4 regions of the Exiguobacterium sp. s157 genome follow, and region 2 is predicted to be linked to each of the others. Evidence: riboswitches for the same ligand, from Rfam matches in the RefSeq annotation. Region 2 holds a riboswitch; each other region holds the start of a gene.
The links. A riboswitch is a leader RNA that binds a small molecule or an ion and turns the genes downstream of it on or off. The one in region 2 is predicted to bind thiamine pyrophosphate.
Positions count from the first base shown of each region.

Region 1: another riboswitch for thiamine pyrophosphate. It lies ahead of thiT (energy-coupled thiamine transporter ThiT); the one in region 2 lies ahead of KNP67_RS15505 (hydroxyethylthiazole kinase).
Region 3: another riboswitch for thiamine pyrophosphate. It lies ahead of tenA (thiaminase II); the one in region 2 lies ahead of KNP67_RS15505 (hydroxyethylthiazole kinase).
Region 4: another riboswitch for thiamine pyrophosphate. It lies ahead of KNP67_RS10840 (YkoF family thiamine/hydroxymethylpyrimidine-binding protein); the one in region 2 lies ahead of KNP67_RS15505 (hydroxyethylthiazole kinase).

Region 1 is NZ_JACSLQ010000001.1:438,700-443,214, reverse strand. Features, by position in the region: gene KNP67_RS02305 (DAK2 domain-containing protein) at 1-435, opposite strand, end outside; gene KNP67_RS02300 (Asp23/Gls24 family envelope stress response protein) at 458-820, opposite strand; gene rpmB (50S ribosomal protein L28) at 1,074-1,262, shown strand; gene KNP67_RS02290 (thiamine diphosphokinase) at 1,321-1,908, opposite strand; gene thiT (energy-coupled thiamine transporter ThiT) at 1,908-2,480, opposite strand; TPP riboswitch at 2,557-2,657, opposite strand; gene rpe (ribulose-phosphate 3-epimerase) at 2,677-3,333, opposite strand; gene rsgA (ribosome small subunit-dependent GTPase A) at 3,335-4,219, opposite strand; gene pknB (Stk1 family PASTA domain-containing Ser/Thr kinase) at 4,264-4,515, opposite strand, start outside.
Region 2 is NZ_JACSLQ010000015.1:9,007-13,521, forward strand. Features, by position in the region: gene KNP67_RS14930 (LLM class flavin-dependent oxidoreductase) at 1-469, opposite strand, end outside; gene KNP67_RS14935 (3-oxoacyl-ACP reductase) at 539-1,291, opposite strand; gene KNP67_RS15505 (hydroxyethylthiazole kinase) at 1,486-1,701, opposite strand; TPP riboswitch at 1,833-1,934, opposite strand; gene KNP67_RS14945 (IS30 family transposase) at 2,287-3,222, shown strand; gene KNP67_RS14950 (winged helix-turn-helix transcriptional regulator) at 3,388-3,741, opposite strand; partial or broken gene KNP67_RS14955 (Gfo/Idh/MocA family protein) at 3,936-4,515, shown strand, end outside.
Region 3 is NZ_JACSLQ010000002.1:68,431-72,945, reverse strand. Features, by position in the region: gene thiD (bifunctional hydroxymethylpyrimidine kinase/phosphomethylpyrimidine kinase) at 1-597, opposite strand, end outside; gene thiM (hydroxyethylthiazole kinase) at 597-1,385, opposite strand; gene tenA (thiaminase II) at 1,382-2,056, opposite strand; TPP riboswitch at 2,138-2,242, opposite strand; gene pelG (exopolysaccharide Pel transporter PelG) at 2,304-3,752, opposite strand; gene pelF (GT4 family glycosyltransferase PelF) at 3,733-4,515, opposite strand, start outside.
Region 4 is NZ_JACSLQ010000005.1:128,551-133,065, forward strand. Features, by position in the region: gene KNP67_RS10835 (GTP-binding protein) at 8-1,201, shown strand; TPP riboswitch at 1,263-1,363, shown strand; gene KNP67_RS10840 (YkoF family thiamine/hydroxymethylpyrimidine-binding protein) at 1,445-2,038, shown strand; gene KNP67_RS10845 (ECF transporter S component) at 2,031-2,606, shown strand; gene KNP67_RS10850 (ABC transporter ATP-binding protein) at 2,599-3,927, shown strand; gene KNP67_RS10855 (energy-coupling factor transporter transmembrane component T family protein) at 3,927-4,515, shown strand, end outside.

The sequences.
Region 1 (4,515 bases), on a different contig from region 2:
GAGCGCTTCGTCGGCCGCTTCACGAGCAACCGTCAAAATCGTTCCTTCAACCGGTTTCATAACCGCCTTGTATGCCGTATCGACGCCACGTTTCAACGCTTCGGCGAAATCGACTGTCGACACTTCTGTCTTGCCTTCGATTGCTTTACCGAAACCACGGAACAACTGGCTCAAAATAACGCCCGAGTTCCCACGTGCCCCCATCAAGAGACCGCGTGCAAACTTCGATGAGACGTCAGCGATATTCGCCGAGTTGAGTGCGGCCACTTCTTTCGCACCCGATGTCATCGTCAAATTCATGTTCGTCCCCGTGTCGCCGTCCGGCACCGGGAAGACGTTAAGCGAATCTACATAATCCGCATTCTGGCTCAAGTTGGCTGCACCGTTCGCGACCATGTTCGCGAACACCAATCCATCTAAACGTTTTAAACCCACACCAAATCCTCCTTCGTTCTCGTCAGTCATTCGTCAGACGAACGCCTTGTACGAATATGTTTACCGACGAAACGTTTAATCCTAAAGTTTCACCGAGCGTGTATTTTACACGGCTTTGCACGTTGTATGCGACTTCCGACACTTTCGTCCCGTAGCTTACAATGATGTGCATGTCGATATGTACGTCTTCTCCATCTTGACGTACGACCACGCCTCGGGCGTAGTTTTCACGTTTCAATAGTTCTGCGATCCCGTCTTTCAATTGAGCTTGAGACGCCATTCCCACAACGCCGAAACATTCCATCGCCGCACCGCCTGCGAGTGTCGCGACCACGTCGTTCGTGATGTCAATATTGCCATATGTTGTCTTCATTTCAATTGCCATATGGAGTAGCCTCCTTTATTCGGAATGATTCCTTCACTACATTCTACAATAAGTACCTAGTTATTAAAAGAACCTGCTCCATAAACTCGGTCAATTGTAGCCGTAACCCTCATTCATTATTAAAATCCTTTCCAGTAATGTCAAGTTTTTTTCTTGTCATCCTATGATTTTCTAGTTGCATCGTGAAAAAACCCGTGCTAATATAAACGAGTGTCTATTAGGACGAACCCACATAAAAAAGGAGGGGAAACGCATGGCACGTAAATGCTACGTAACAGGTAAATCACCTAAATCAGGTAACAACCGTTCGCACGCACTCAACAAGACAAAACGCACTTGGGGTGTAAACGTACAAAAAGTTCGTATTCTCGTTGACGGTAAACCTAAACGAGTTTGGGTTTCAGCTCGCGCTCTTAAATCAGGTCTCGTTGAACGCGTATAATTTTTATACACGAACGAAATAAATCCCAGCGGCATTCGCCGATGGGATTTTTTTGTGTTCATTTTTTGATAGACAGCACGAGCACCATACCGTCGTGCACGATCAAGTCCGCCGCTTCATCGTCCCATTCGTTCGAGATGGTGAGCGCCTCATGGCTGACGACATCGTGACGGTCGAGCGGATATTTGACGCCGCGGATGGTCACGTTCGCCTGCTTCCATGGGATGAGCGACAAATAGTGACCGTCTTGACGCGGGAGTTCATAGCGTCCCGACCCGACGAGTCGTACCGTCTGCCCTGCCGTGACGAGACGCATCTCAGGATACGCCTCGAGCAGACCGATATTGCTGAGCGTCATATCGAGCCGGCCGCCGAGCGCACCGTAGACGAGCATTTCCGTCGCGCCATGCCCCCGTGCCGCCTCGAGAGCGATCTCGAGGTCGGTCACATCTTTCTCAGATGGATAACGGACGGCGTCGATCGGCACTTCGCCCGTGAAGGAGTCGAAATCGCCGACGACGAGATCTGGGTTCAGCCCGTGGTTCAACAGTGTCTCGTACCCCCCATCGACGCCGATGATGTAATCGACGTCACGCGGGAGTCCCGAGATTGGTTCCGGGCTGGCCGCCACAATCAACACCCGCATTAGCGGACGTCCCGGGTCGCGAGCGTCGCGAAGCGCGGTGCCGAGACGAACAAGAGGACGAGGACGACGGCCGACACGAGGAAGGACGGGAGCATGTACGTCATGTTATAGGCGAACGAGTAGGCGACGACCGGACCTTCCGCGTATTCGGCGAAGAAGACGATCCCCGACAAGACGTGGGCCCCGTAACGAAGCAGTGAACCGAGGAGCGCGCCGAGCACCAAATAAACGACGAGCGTCTTTTTCGCCTCATCCTTGGCGGCTCGTTTCACTTGACCAGCGAACAGCCCCGCCATCCCGACGACACCGTAAGCGAACGTGTAGTCGAGCAGGAACTGGACCGGCGTGAAGATATAGGCCCCGAACAGCAGTTGCAGCGTTCCGACAAGTGCACCGGTCGCAAGTCCGCCTTTCAAACCGTGACGATACGCCATGACGAAAATCGGCAACATCGCCAAGCTGATTGACCCGCCTTGCGGCATCCGGAACGGGATGAGCAAATCAAAAATCAAACCGAGTGCGGCGAACAATGAGATTTCAATGAGCGCCTGTAATTTTAAACGTTGTTTCATCTATTTCCCTCCTTAAAATATGAGCGAACGACAAAAAGCAGCATGACGTAAACGCCATGCTGCTATCGAGTAGCAACGTGCATTTTCGCCACATCCCTACGTCCGTGTGAACGGAACAGGTTCAAAGGGTTAGCGTATGCCTCTCAGCCACAGAATGTGACACCCCTTGCGACAATATTTGTTGTTCTATGGACGATTATACACGAGATGCGTTGCGAATGCTATCGATTGCGTCTTTATAGCTCGGCTCGTTATAGATGGCCGAGCCGGCCACGAGCACGTCAGCACCGGCATCGATACATAATTTCGCAGTCTCCGCGTTGACGCCTCCGTCAATCTCGATTTCAAAGTCGAGACGGCGCGCTTGGCGCATCTCGTTCAACGCCGCGATTTTCGGCACGACCGATTCGATGAACTTCTGACCCCCAAAGCCAGGGTTCACCGTCATGAGAAGTACCATGTCGACGTCACCGAGCACGTGTTCAATCAATGACAGCGGCGTATGCGGGTTGAGAACGACGCCACACTTGGCTCCGGCCGCCTTAATTTGTTGAAGCACGCGATGCAAATGGTTCGTCGCTTCGACGTGGACGGTGACGATGTCCGCTCCCGCCTTGATGAAGTCTTCGACGAAGCGCTCCGGTTGGTCGATCATCAAGTGGACGTCTAACACCATGTCCGACTTCTTCCGTAAGCTCGCGAGCACCGGGAGACCGATCGAGATGTTCGGGACGAATTGACCGTCCATGACGTCAAAATGGATATAATCCGCGCCGGCCTCTTGGACCGCCTTCACTTCTGCCTCTAGGTTGGCGAAGTCCGCCGCTAAAATCGAGGGTGCAATTTTAATCATGTCAGTACCTCCGTTGTCTATCGTTTAACTCTGCCATAAACGTAACATAATTCTCATAACGGGTGGAAGCGATTTCTCCCGCCTCGACGGCCGCTTTGACGGCACAACCCGGTTCGTTCAAATGGGCACAGCCTCGGAACTTACAGTCGTCATGCCGCTCGACGAACTCAGGGAAGCACCAGCGCATCTCCTCGACTTCGAGTTCTTCTGGGAACTCGAGGCTTGAGAAACCAGGCGTGTCAGCGACGAGCCCGTCAGCGAGCGTGATGAGCGTGACGTGACGCGTCGTGTGCTTGCCTCGGCCGAGCGACTTCGAGATTTTCCCGGTCGCGAGTTCTAGTTCCGGCGCGACCGCGTTCAAGAGCGAACTCTTGCCAACTCCGGTCTGTCCGGCAAACACGCTCGTCTTCTCTTTAAACGACCCACGAATTTGTTCAATCCCCGACCCGGTCTCCGTCGACGTCTCGATGACCTCATAGCCGATTGACCGATATAAGGCCGCTGCCGCTTGAATCGTTTCGAGTTCCGACTCCGTCAACAAGTCCATTTTCGTTAAGACAATAATCGGATGGACTTGCTTCGATTCGATTAAGACGAGGAAACGGTCGAGCAGATGGAACGAGAACGCCGGTTCCTTGACCGAGAACAGCAAGAACGCTTGATCGATGTTAGCGATCGGCGGGCGGACGAGATGGTTCGACCGCTCATCGACGGCCAAGATATAGCCTGTGCCGTCCCCTTGGTCTTGAATATCGACATCGTCGCCGACGACCGGCGAGATGTTCCGGTTGCGGAAATTGCCGCGGGCGCGACAACGGATCTCTTGTTTCTCTTCCGTCATGACATCATAAAACCCGCCTTGTAATCGAATAATCGTACCTTTCATCCTATGACCTCCTTAGAAAAAGAGGCGACGCGCGCGCCACCTCTTCATTGTGAATCTTTTGCTTGTGCGTACGTCACCGTATCCGTCCGGACGACTTCCCCGTCGACTTCGATCGTCGCGGTTCCGACTTCGTCCGGTGCAATGACGAGCGTATACGAGTAAGTCGTCGTCTCCGTTATCTTATCACGCAACACTTCGACTTCGCCACGGGCGTCTACCGTCCGAATGACGACCTCGAGTGCCACAGGTTCTTCGCCTTCAGCAGGCGGATCGATTTCGACGTTGACTTCCCGTTC
Region 2 (4,515 bases):
CATCTGCCTTCTTATACCTCTCTTCATGGGATGGAAGACTCTCCATGCCGTGATTCCATGCTTCTTCATCTCTCATAGACGTCACTAGGTTCCAACCCACTCTTCCATTTGTAATATGTTCTAGGCTCAACAACTGTCTTGAGGCTGTAAAAGGATTTGAAAAAGTACTCGAGATGGTTGAGACGAGCCCTACATATTTTGTCACCTGAGAAATAGCTGTCAAATTGATTAATGGGTCGAACCAAAATGCCGGTATTTCATTTGGTTCTTGTGCCAGGAAAGATTGACTGTCTGCGAAGAAGACAGCGTCAAAGCATCCTTTTTCAGCTAACTGCGCCAAGGATTGATAATATTCTATCTCCCCTACCCGGTTAACACTTGAGTTCGGCATCAACCACGCAGCCTGATGATGTCCACACCCATAAACCAAAACCCCTATATTAAGTTGATTCTTTTGAATAACCGTCATTACTCTTCCCCCTAAGACTAGACCAATATATTATGCCTTCCTATCTTACATATGGAGGTAATAATACATTTAGTTCATCGTTAGTCCACCATCTACTGTGAAATTTTGCCCTGTGATACCTTCCGCCTCTTTAGATGACAGATAAACGACCAAATGGGCCACCTGTTCCGGAGTTGTCACTTTTCTCAAAGGTGTAGAATTAGCAATCAGTTCAAAGACCTCTTGAGACGTTACTGAACTGGCATCAGTCACTTTCAACAAACCACCTGATACGACATTTGCTTTAATTCCGTATTGTCCCAGTTCAGAGGCTATATTGCGTGTAAAACCTATAAGTCCTGCTTTTGCGGTTGTATACTCGTGGTAGGGGACAACTGGATTTTGGTAGAGATTCGTACCAATACTGATGATACTTCCGTTTTGTCTCTCCATGAATTGGGGTAAGACACTTTGAATCGCATTGAAGGCCCCTTTTAATGTTCCATCCAGCTGTCTTTGATAATCTTTCCATGAAAGATCTATAAAAGACTTTTGCTGTATCGGATCGAATTTGAAGTCTACCAATGCATTATTGACCACCACATCAATTTGACCAAAATAGTTGGTCGCCACTTTCACCATCTCATCCACTTCTTGGCGATTTGTCACATCAGCGTATAGAGCTATAGCATTTTGTTCACCGAGCTCCGAAACAAGTCCTTCTGCCTTCTCTTTACTTTTGTAATAGTTAATCACTACATTAAACCCTTTTTCAACTAAAGCTTTTGCTATCGTAGCACCAAGACCCTTGCTACTTCCTGTCACCAAAACTGTTCTTTTCACGTCACCACTCCTATACTTTTAGTTGCAATCGCAAGTACAAATCAAAAAGTGAAAGATATTACCCCTGCACTGCCTTTAGTCTTTCCAATAAATCTAATTCTTCCGTACCAACTTTAAATGAATGTCTTTCTGAATAGTACTATCGGTTTACTGTTTAGGTAGAACCGACAAAGAATGTCGTTCAAACCTTTTCCCTAAAACCCAGGCGAGTAGAGCTCCACTAATGAAGCCAGCAGTCCTGTTCCAATCACCTCACTACCGGCTGCCATTATTCTCCTCTGTGTATACTTGTACAGTAGTCCTGCAAATGAGCAACCTACAGCGAGCAATCCATTAGCTTGAAAATTTGCAAAGATCTGATTTGTAATACAATGTACAATTGGCGCTCTTTCACGAACAGAGAGTTGCATGAGTATCCCTCCGCACTCGGTTGCTTTTTTAAACTGTTGTACAATGATCCATGCCTATTACCCCTTTCTTGAACGCAAAAAACCGCCTCCTGAAGATAGGAGGCGGCGAAAGACCAGTTAAATAGAAAGTATAAAAGGTTCGCACACTTCCCTCCGCTGGTATGACCCAGATCAGGTTCAAAGGGTCCGGACTCTTGTCCGTCTCAGCCAATTCGGCTCCCCTAGTGTATTTAGGTATTTTGTTTTCACGACCACTATAACAAATCCTAATTTTTATGTAAAGCCTGGTATCTACTGTCTACAGAGGTTGTGCAGGAAGTAAACCTTGTCTTACGAGTGTTTCGTACTAGATGTTTTAATTATAAGATACCTATTAGCTTGTATGATATTTTAAATGAGCTCTGATTTATAGGAATTGCTCTTCTTATTTTTCCCCCTCCCTAAAACCACACCAGGCTGTTTTTTTATCCTTGATGAATTATAAAATTAAGTGCAACATCTGAACGTGAACGCAAAAAAAAGCCCACAGCGATGGCCTCGTTTAGAATGAAGTTACGACACAAACATTCAGACGGAGGAATCGCTATGAGCTACACCCATCTTACCACAACGGAGCGCGTGAAAATAGAGACCTATCTGGAGCTCGGGATGTCCATCCGGTCCATCGCGAGACGGATCGGGCGACAGCCCTCGACCGTCTCGCGGGAGATCAGACGGAACCCCGGCTACGAGTCAGGACGTGCGCAGAAACGCTACGAGAAGGCGAAAACCCATTGCGGCGTCAAGACGAAGCTCGACGACACGATGCGCCGGACGATCGTCGAGAAGCTGCGTGCGACCTGGTCACCAGAACAGATCGTCGGCCGCCTCTACGCAGGAAAAATTGCCTTCCCCACCATCTACCGCTGGATCTATGCGGGACGGATCGACGTGCCCGTGACCGTGCTCCGCCAGAAGGGGAAACGCCGGAAGCCGGTCGAGACGCGCGGGCGCATCAACGTCGGGCTGACCATCTCGGACCGGCCTCGGGAGGTGCGCACACGCGAGACGTTCGGGCATTGGGAGCTCGACACCGTCGTCTCCGGACGCGGGAAATCGAAGGCGTGCGTCGCGACGTTCATCGAGCGGAAGAGCCGGTTCTATCTCGCCCTGCCAATCGCGGACCGCACCGCGGCCTCGATGGAGGGGGCGATCCATGCGGTGCACGGTGCCTTCCCGGAAGGCACGTTCGAGACGGCGACGACGGACCGGGGCAAGGAGTTCAGCGGTCACGAGCGCATCCAGGCGTCGCTCGGCGTGCCGATGTATTTCGCCGACCCGTACTCATCGTGGCAACGGGGGAGCAACGAGAACGCCAACGGGCTCCTCCGCGAGTTCTTCCCGAAAGGAACGGACTTCGCGCAGGTCGGTGACGGTGAACTCGCGGATGCGCTGGCCAAGATCAACGGGCGACCGAGAAAGTGCCTGGACTGGAAAACCGCACACGAGGCCTTCACCGAGGAAGTGTTGCGCTTAATTTGACAAACCGTCTTATAAAAAAACACCATTCGACCGAATGGTGTTCCAGATTGTAGACAAAGTCACGTTTCAGTTCGCCTGAAACGTGACTTTGTCTACAATCTGAGCGGATTTCATTTTACTGAAATCCGCTTTATTTTATTCAGCTATTTTTAAATACCTACTAACTTAGTTGTTTTCTATTTGCTGATCCAAGTTTTGCTCGATGTATTCTTTGCCCCATTCGTACATGGAATCAAGAATTGGAATAAGGCTTCTTCCTTGTTCGGTAAGTGAGTACTCCACTTTCGGCGGAACCACAGGGTATACTTCCCGGTGGACAATCAAATGATCTTCAAGTTCACGCAATTGATTCACGAGCATCCGTTGCGTGATGCCTGGCATAAGACTTTTTAATTCCCCAAAACGTTTAGTTCCTTCTTTTCCTAAATGCCATAGCACTAGCATTTTCCACTTTCCTCCGATGATGGAAAGTGTCAGCTCTTTTTCACAATTAAAAACTTTCTCTCCTAAATTAGGCATCTATTTTCTTTCCTTCCTTGTTATATTTCTATCGTATACTTTTCGATACTATGTGATAAAAAAGTCAGTACTATAATTAATGTAACTTACTAATTGTACTAGATATAGAATGGTTAGTAAATTTTTTTAGCATTGGAATAATGTCTTTGCAATTGTGGGCGATAATGCAATAAAAACAGAAAAGAGGATAAAAAATGATACGAATCGGCATAGTGGGTACTAATTGGATTACAGAAAGATTGCTTGAAGCGGCAAAAGAAATTGAGAATTTTAAATTAGCAGCCGTTTATTCCCGAACGTTGGAAAGAGCAGAGGAATTTGCCAGTCAATAAGGAATAACTAAAATTTTTACTGACTTGGAAGAAATGGCAGTCAGCGATGAAATCGATGCGGTTTATATTGCCACACCCAACTCATTCCATGCTGACCAAGTCGTCTTGTTTTTAAAAAACTCCAAACATGTATTATGTGAAAAACCGATGGCTGCCAATGCAGCAGAAGCAGCGAAAATGATTCAAGAAGCGAAAGATCATAATGTGCTGCTTATGGAAGCGATGAAATCTACGTTGCTTCCAAACTTTAAGGCCATTCAAAATAATCTGCACAAAATCGGCCCTATCCGCAGATACTTTGCTAGCTATTGCCAGTACTCATCGCGTTATGATGCATACAAAAAAGGAACAGTATTAAATGTATTTAATCCAAATTTTGCGAACGGTTCATTGATGGATCTGGGCACCTACTGTTTATACCCGCTCATTATACTGTTCGGCG
Region 3 (4,515 bases), on a different contig from region 2:
CGGGGCCGAGAGGAGGAACACTTCTGACTCCGTCATGATCAAGTCTTCGGCAGTTTCACCTTCGAGATGGCCGCCTTTTAAAATAACCGCGCGCACACCGTACGCTAACATCCGCCGAGCCGCCTCGAGACGATCATTAAACGATCGAATCGTCAAACCGGTCAGCACTTCCGCTTCCGGCACGTTCGGCGTGACGACTGTCGCGAGTGGCAACAAGAAGGTCTTGAGCGCATCGACCGCCGTGTCCTGTAAAAGCGGAGCCCCTCCTTTCGCAATCATGACCGGGTCGACGACGAGTCGGTTGAAGACATGACGTTTCACCCCGGTAGCGACCGCCTCGATGCGCGACGCATCAAATAACATCCCGGTCTTACATGCTGCGATCGAAAAGTCCGAACCGATTGCATCGAGTTGTTGCGTGACGAGTTCCGGCGACACTGCTTCGACCCCATGCACCCCACGAGTGTTTTGAGCGGTGACGGCCGTCAGAACGCTCGTCCCGAACACGCCGAGCTCTTGAAACGTCTTCAAATCAGCTTGGATTCCCGCTCCCCCGCCAGAGTCCGAACCCGCAATCGTCAATACTTGCGGCCGCATCATAACACCACCTCAATACGGTCGCTCGGCAACTCGACGGCCGTCATCTTGCCGAGTTCATTCAAGAAATGAACGGGGAAGTCGCCCGGTCCGTCCGCCAAAGCGGTAGCCAGTTCGCCGCACCGGGCATATCCGGCGAGCGCTGTCGCCGTGGCCGTAACCGCATCCCGTTCGACCGCAAGGAACGCACCGACGACCGCACTGAGTAAACAACCGGTCCCTGTCGTCCGGGCCATCGCGCCAGTGCCGCCTTTGATTTCAATCGTCGCGTCCCCATCGCTGACGACATCCGTCTCTCCGGTCACGGCAACGACACAGGTGTAGCGTCGTGCCGCCGCGCGCGCGATGTGATTCAAATCAACCCGCGTTTCCCCAGCGTCCACGCCGCGCGTCGCCGCGTCGAGACCAATCAATGTCGCGATTTCTCCGGCATTGCCTCGGATGACCGTCGCACGGACAGATTGCAGAATCGCCTCGGCGACGTCGCGCCGAAATGAGGTCGCCCCGACACCAACCGGATCGAAGACGACTGGACGACCTGCTTGATTCGCCGCCTGTCCGGCTCGAATCATCGTACGTTCCGTCATTGCATCGAGTGTACCGATATTGAGCACGAGCGCATCGCTTAAAGACGCCATCTCGGCCACTTCTTCGACCGCGGACGCCATGACCGGGGCCGCCCCGATGGCGAGCAACCCGTTCGCTGAAAAGTTGGCGACGACGATATTCGTGATGTTGTGGATGAGTGGCCGTTCGGCTCTGACTTTGTCCCATAAGTCGCGCTTCATCGTGTCACCCCCGCCGGTAAATCCCACGACTCGAGCGTCCACGCCATCTCCCAAAACGCATGTTCATAATAACAACTCTTCAAGAACAACTGTTGATACCGAAAGCGTTCTTCCGCTGTCGCTTGTCCGGCGAGCACGTCGAGTCGTTCAATCTGTTCCTCGACGAGGTCGCGGAACCATTCCGACCCGTACGTCGCAATCCACGTCGCATAAATCGGATGATCGGGTGTCGCGTCTTTCATGCGTTCGCCAATCTCGTAATAAACCCAATAGCACGGCAAAATTGCTGCGAGCACATCACCGAGCGTTGGACCGGCATGTTGCATATGGAGCGCATAGGCGTAAGCCGTCGGAGCCGGCTCGAACGTCGCCCACTCTGCGTCCGTCACGTCGAGCAACGTGAAAAACTCACGATGCAGCGCATGCTCTGCTTCGATGGTATGGAGCGCGTGCGTCAAAAAGCGGCTCGCCACTTCCATGTTCGGGGCGAGGGTCGCGCCTTTCGCCTGTACTTTCGAGAACTGATTCAAATAATACGAGTCTTGCATGACGTAATGCCGAAACTTCGCCTCGTCGAGTTCACCCGTTCCGAGCTCGCGGACGAACGGATGGTCAAAGCTGGCTTGAAACAAGGTCTCGGCCTCTTGTCGTAGATGTGCGGTGAATGTCATGTTTTCTCCTCCTTTGTGATCAAAAAAGACGCCGCCTCCCATAACGGAAGCGGCGTCGGATTTACACAAAGTGTACGAAAACAATCGGTTCGCCCACTTCCCTACGCTAGCGTGAACTAGATCAGGTTCAAAGGGTCTGGACCTCGTCCATCTCAGCCGCGTCACGCGACTCCCCTAGTGGTAAACATTATGAAATTCGGTCGTCTACGACCACATCATATCAGTCTTTCCCTGTACTGAAAACCCTTTATCGCGAAAAGCGCCGGTTCAACAACGTCCCCATTTGCGAGAACCGCTCGGTGCCGAGCTTGCGACGGTTCGACGCGGCGAACACGTAATAATCGACTTTGCCCATATAATAAATCAAACGCAGGCCGGCCAAGAAGAACGTGATCGTTGTGCTGACGGCAAAGCCGACACCGTACCAATCGATGCCGCGCGGCAAGAGCAGTAACGTGAACAACGCGTTCAACGTGAAGAACGAGATGTTGACGAACAACGCCCCGCGCCGGTCCTCGAAATAGAGCAACAACAACGTCAAGATGAGAATCATCGCATTCGCGAACGCCGCGAGCGTCGTCATCCGAAAGATTTGACCGATCTCATCCGGGACACCAATCCAACTGACGAACACGCCCGCCATCAGGATGGCGAACAGCGTCACCACGCCTTGGCTCCGCGCAAGTCGAATCAACTCATTTTTCAATACGGACGTCATCGTCTGTTTCGCCTTCTCGATTTGATGGAGTGCCCCGCCGTAGTTGATCAATCCATAAAACGTACGGTAGCGCTCATAAAACCGGGTCTCGACAGCGACGACGAACAACAGCTGCGTCGGGATAATCGTCAAGTACGACCAAAAGATGGCCGTGTCATAATACGGGTTGAACAAGAACGAGTCCGCGATGATCACACGTCCTTCACCGAACCAGATGATGAAATTCGTGACCCAAATCCCGAGCACGTACAACACGCCGATGGCGAACAAGTCTGGATAGCGGTCGAAGTACTTGAAGTACGAGAACTCTTTCACCGCGTAACGGAGCGGGAACGTCCGGAGCATCGCGAAGAACAACCCGAACAACGTCACAATCATCCCGACCGTGAAACCGAGCAACAGCTCAAGACTCGACGGGTCGACCATGAGACGGCTAATCGCATAGACGCTCCCGACCGAGATGAGTCCGCCGAGCAGGAAGCTATAGGCCACGGCTTGATAATACTTGGCGGCACTTAAAAACAAGAACATGACCCAGATGACGTTAATCGTCATGAATAAAACGAACAACGTCAGTTTGTACAGAAAATCGAGCGGCGACAATAGCCAAAAGATACTATACAGCAAGCCTGCCGCGAGAATCGTCACTTTGAGCATCCCGGTGAACACCGGGAAAATCTCATGTGCCTTCTTCTCATAAAACAAGTCCGCCACGTATCGGGTGACGACGAGCTGTTGAAAACTGAACAAGATTTGCGAGAAGATGAACGCGTACGAGACCGAGATCATGAAGAGCGTCCGTTCGGCGAGCGACAACGTCGGCATTTGGAACGCCAACCATTGAATCGTACCGACGACCAAGATGACAATCAACCACGGTCCGGATGTGACGAGGCCGGAGAACGTGTACGCCTTCAGCCGGGACGAATAGTAGTCTTCTTGGAACAACTTCTGTAACTTAAACCCGATGCCCGCCATACTGTTCCCTCCTCGCTTCATAGATAGCCTTATAGCGGTCCACGACTTGTTGGAGACGATAATATTGGCGGACCCGCTCCCGTCCGTTCTTGCCGAACCGCATTCGTTCCTGCGGGTAATCCATCATCCATTCGACTTTGTCGGCGACCGCTTCCGGATGAACCGGTGGCACGATGAAACCGGCCGGACCAAACGGGTCATCCGCTCGTCCGTATAAAAGCTCGGAACAGGCGCCGACATCGGTGGCGACCCACGGAATCCCGGCGGCCATGCCTTCGAGAATCGCGAGCGGCTGCCCTTCCGAGATGCTCGTCAGGAGCAGTAAATCAAAGGTCGGCAAATACGTTTGAACGTCCACTTTCCCGGCCAGTTCGACATAATCACTCAATCCGCTCTGTTCGATGAGCAGACGGCACTCTTCCGCATATTCTTCATCCTCGTCGAGTGGACCCATGATTGTCAGTTTGAACAGACGATGCCGCTCCTGCAAAATCTTGGCGGCGTAAATCATCGTCTTCAAGTCTTTGATGGGAACGAGGCGGACGATGGCACCGATTTGAAAGAGGTCGTGCTCCGGACGATTGACCGTCGCCTGGATTTGTCGGTCGGCAATCCCGTTGGCGATAATTTTCGTCTTCTCGCTCGGGGCGCCGATCCATTCCTGATATTCGCGATTCCGCTCGAACAAGGTGATAATTTCATCGGCCGCGTTATACGCCTCGCGGGACAAGTGGTGGAAGAACCGGACCCATCTCGGCTTATA
Region 4 (4,515 bases), on a different contig from region 2:
AAGATACATGAAACGAATTCCAATCACGGTGCTGTCCGGTTATTTAGGGAGCGGCAAGACGACATTGATGAATCATCTGTTGAACAATCGGTCCGGCAAGAAATATGCGGTCATCGTCAACGACATGAGCGAGTTGAACATCGACGAACGATTGATCGAGCAGAACGGTTTCTCGCGGACGGACGAAAAATTGGTCGAGCTATCGAACGGCTGCATCTGTTGCACGCTCCGTGAGGACCTGCTCGAAGCGGTACAGGAGATCACGAACGACCGTGAGCTCGACGGGATTATCATCGAGTCATCTGGCATCTCAGAACCGATTCCGGTCGCTCAAACGTTTACATACGCCGATGACGCCCTTGGCATCGACTTGACGAGCCGTGTCTATATCGATGCGATGGTGACGGTCGTCGATGCGTATCGGTTCTTGAAAGATTTCAACTCGGGCGAGTCGCTTCATGAACGGAAGCAGGCCATCGATGAGACGGACGTCCGCGAAGTCGTCGACCTGCTTGTCGACCAAATCGAGTTCGCGGACATCATCGTCTTGAACAAGGCGGACCGCGTGACCGAGACAGAACTCGGTGAGATGGCCGGGCTGTTGAAGGCGCTCAATCCAACCGCCAAACTGTTGACGTCAGTTTACGCGAACGTGGAGTTGACGGAGCTGTTGGACGTCAATCTTTTCGATTTCGAGCAGGCGATGCACGCCGCCGGCTGGATTCAAGAACTAGAGGCCGAGACACACACACCAGAGACGGAGGAATACGGCATCAGTTCGTTCGTCTATCGCCGCCGCCGTCCGTTTCATCCGGAGCGGCTCCACGCCTGGATCGAGGCGTTCCCGGATCAAGTCGTCCGCGCCAAAGGTTTCTTATGGATCGCCTCCCGGAACGACATCGCCTGCCTGTTCTCGCAAGCGGGGTACGCATCGACGCTCGAACACGCGGGACGTTGGCTCGCGACGCTGCCGGAGGAAGAGCGGAGTCTCATGTTCACGGCAGAACCTGAGCTCGCCGCCGACTACGTCGAGCCGTACGGGGACCGTCAGACGGAGCTCGTCTTGATCGGGCAGCGGATGGAGCGTGCGGTCATCGAGGCCGGACTCGACGCGTGTCTGTTGACGGATGAGGAGATGGCGCTCGATTGGACGACGTTGCAGGACACGCTTCCGGGGAACGGTATCGTGACTTTCACATAAACCGTTTACAAATTCGGAGCGGTCGTCTATACTTCTCGTTGCATAGATAACCGCATACATTGGACTACACTAGGGGTGCTTCGGCTGAGATGTGAGCATGGCTCCAATCCCTTATGACTCGATCCGGGTAATACCGGCGTGAGGAAGTGTGGCACTTTTTCTAATGGATTATTACATTGGACGAGTGGCCGCATTCTCATGGATGCGGCTTTTTTGTGTACATACAATAAGGGGGAATAGAACATGAACAACCAATGTGGTACGAGTCCGATCGTCGGATTCCGCTTTACGCTGAGCCCAATGACATCTGATTTTGTGAGTGTCATCAAAGGGGCATTGAAAGAGACGAACTTGCAAAACGTTTGGCGGCATACCGATGACGTCTCGACGGTCATCCGGGGACGCAGTGAGCATGTGTTCGACGTGGCCAAAGCCGTCTTGTCACATGCGTCGAAGAACGGGGAACATATGTCGATGAGCGGGACGTTCTCGGTCGGCTGCCCAGGCGACACGGCAGGAGACAACCTGCTCGACGTGACGACTGATCCTGTGAACGGTCCGGTATCGACCCAGTACGTCTCTTCCCAGTTCGCCCTCTATCCGCTCGGGGACGCGAAGTATATGGACATCATCTACGAAGAAATTGCCTTTGCGAAAGAGCGTGGCGTCTTCAATGACTCGATGCATTACGCCTCGGGCATTCACGGCGACATCGAACCGGTGTTTTCATTTTACGAGGCGACGTTCGACCGGGTCCGTGCGAAGACGAGCCACGTCGTCATGACGGTGACGTTCAGCGTGAACAGCCCGTCACACGAGGGACAACAGCATGCTTAAGTCGTGGAAGTTAAAAGAAATCGTCTTGTTGGCCATTTTATCGGTCGTGTTCGCTGTCGTCTATTTGGCGTTCGTCCATGTCGGGAATCTATGGGCTGGCTTGATTGGACCGATCGCGTACGAATGGATTTTTGGGATTTGGTTCATCGTCTCGATTATTGCGGCTTATATCATCCGCCGACCTGGCGCCGCATTCTTGTCCGAAGTGCTTGCGGCGACGATTGAGATGATGATTGGTAACGCGATTGGACCTCGTATTATTTTAGTCGGGATCATTCAAGGACTTGGTGCTGAAGCAGCGTTTGCGGTCACGAGCTACAAGCGATATGACCTTTGGGTGCTCATGCTGGCCGGATTTGGTGCAGCTGCGACTAGTTTCGCGTATACGTACGTCATGGGTGGACTCGCTGCCCTCAGTCCGACATACGTGGCGACGATGTTCGCGTTACGAGCGACGAGCGGGATGCTCATTGCCGGTCTGGGAGGTAAGATTTTAAGCGACTTGTTGCTTCGGACGGGTGCGCTCGAAGGGTATGCCATCGCGCGTCAGGGACGTGTGCATGGTTGAGGCAGAACAGCTGTCATTCCGCTATCCGGAAAAACAGAGCGAAGTATTGACGGACATCACGCTTCAATTAACTGCTGGGAGGACACTCATCACGGGGGCGAGCGGGTCGGGAAAATCGACGTTGTTCTCTTTGTTGAATCGTCTGTATCCAGAGAACTGCGATGGCATCGTGACGGGAAAACTATATTTGTTTGACCGCTCTTACGACACGTATGCAGCTGGTGAGGTGAATCGTCGTGTTGGAACGGTGTTTCAAGATCCTGACAGTCAGTTCGTCATGCAAACGGTCGAGGAGGAATTGATTTTCACACTCGAAAATTTTGCCGTGGCGAGGGACGAGATGATGGCGCGTGTGGCCAAGATTTTAGCGGAATTGCAGTTGACCGATTATCGTGACCGAGTCATTCATGACCTGTCAGGTGGTGAAAAGCAACAAATCGCTGTCGCCTGTGCTTTGATCGGGAAGCCGGAATGGCTACTACTCGATGAGCCGCTCGCGCACCTTGATCCCGAAACCTCAACCCGTTTCGTTCAGTGGCTCGACAACGTCGCACAGACGGTAAACGTTGTCGTCATCGAGCATCGACCCTTCCTATGGGGCGGATTCTTCGACAGAGAAGTGGAACTCGTGAACGGACGCATCAACTATGACGGACCGTTCGTTGCCCGCCCGGATTATACGTTCTCTCCGGTTGAAGTGATACAAGGAAATACTATTTTATTTCACGTACCGCAATTGAAACGAAAAACATTCAACCTAGCAACGAGCGAGCTGACCGTCGCCGAGGGTGATCTCATTGCCGTACTTGGTCGAAACGGCAGTGGCAAATCGACTTGGCTCAAGAGCCTTGCCCGCGAACATCAAGAAGTCGGACTCGTCCCACAATCTCCGGCTCATCTGTTTATCACGAGTGATGTGTCACGTGAGCTCGCATATGGCCATAATCGTCCGATTGGGGACATCATGAACCGGCTCGGGCTTGGACCGTTTCGTAACGACCACCCACTCTCGCTTAGTCACGGGCAAAAACGAAGGCTCGCCATCGGCGTGATGATGCTCTCGAATAAACGGCTCATCGCGTTCGATGAACCGACTGCTGGACAAGATGAGGTATCGCTTCGTGCGCTTTATGAATTGATGGTTGAACGAATCCGCGCCGGCCAGACGGTTCTGTTTGTGACACACGACCTTAATTTCGCCCGAATCGCGAACACCTATTACTTGATGCATGAAGGTTACTTGAGTGGGCCATATGATGCATCGCTCTGGAATGAGACGGAGCTACTACAAGCTCACGGTTTATTGCTGGAGGAATCGTGATGACGTTTCATGAGATGAACCCGACGATTAAATTTATGACCGTCACGTTGCTCATGTTCGGTCTCGCCTTTATGTACAATCCATGGACGCCGCTTGCGGTATTCATCGGAACGCTTATACTTCAAATTCTTTTTTCTAACGTGAACTGGAAGCGGTGGGGGCTATTCATGGTTCCGTTTTTATTCACCGCGCTCGGGACATTGTGGACGACGCTCGTCTTTGGAAAAGAGACGAGCGGGGAGGTCATGTTCACGCTGTTCGGCAACGACGTCACCGTCGAGAATGTGATACTAGCAGCGACGCTCTCCTTACGGGTATTAGCATTCACCGCGTTATCACTCCTATTCACACTGACGACGGACCCCAAACGGTTCGTCTACAGCTTGATGCAACAAGGGAAGTTGTCGCCTAAAATCGCTTACAGTGTCTTCGTCGGCTTTCGTTTCTTTCCGATTTTGAAGCATGAACTGATGCAGCTGTATGAAACGCATGCTTTGCGAGGCGTTCGTTTAGAGACGCGACTCGATCACATTCGGCACGTTCCGAATTTAATCATCCCGCTTCTGGCCGGATCGATCCGACAAGCGG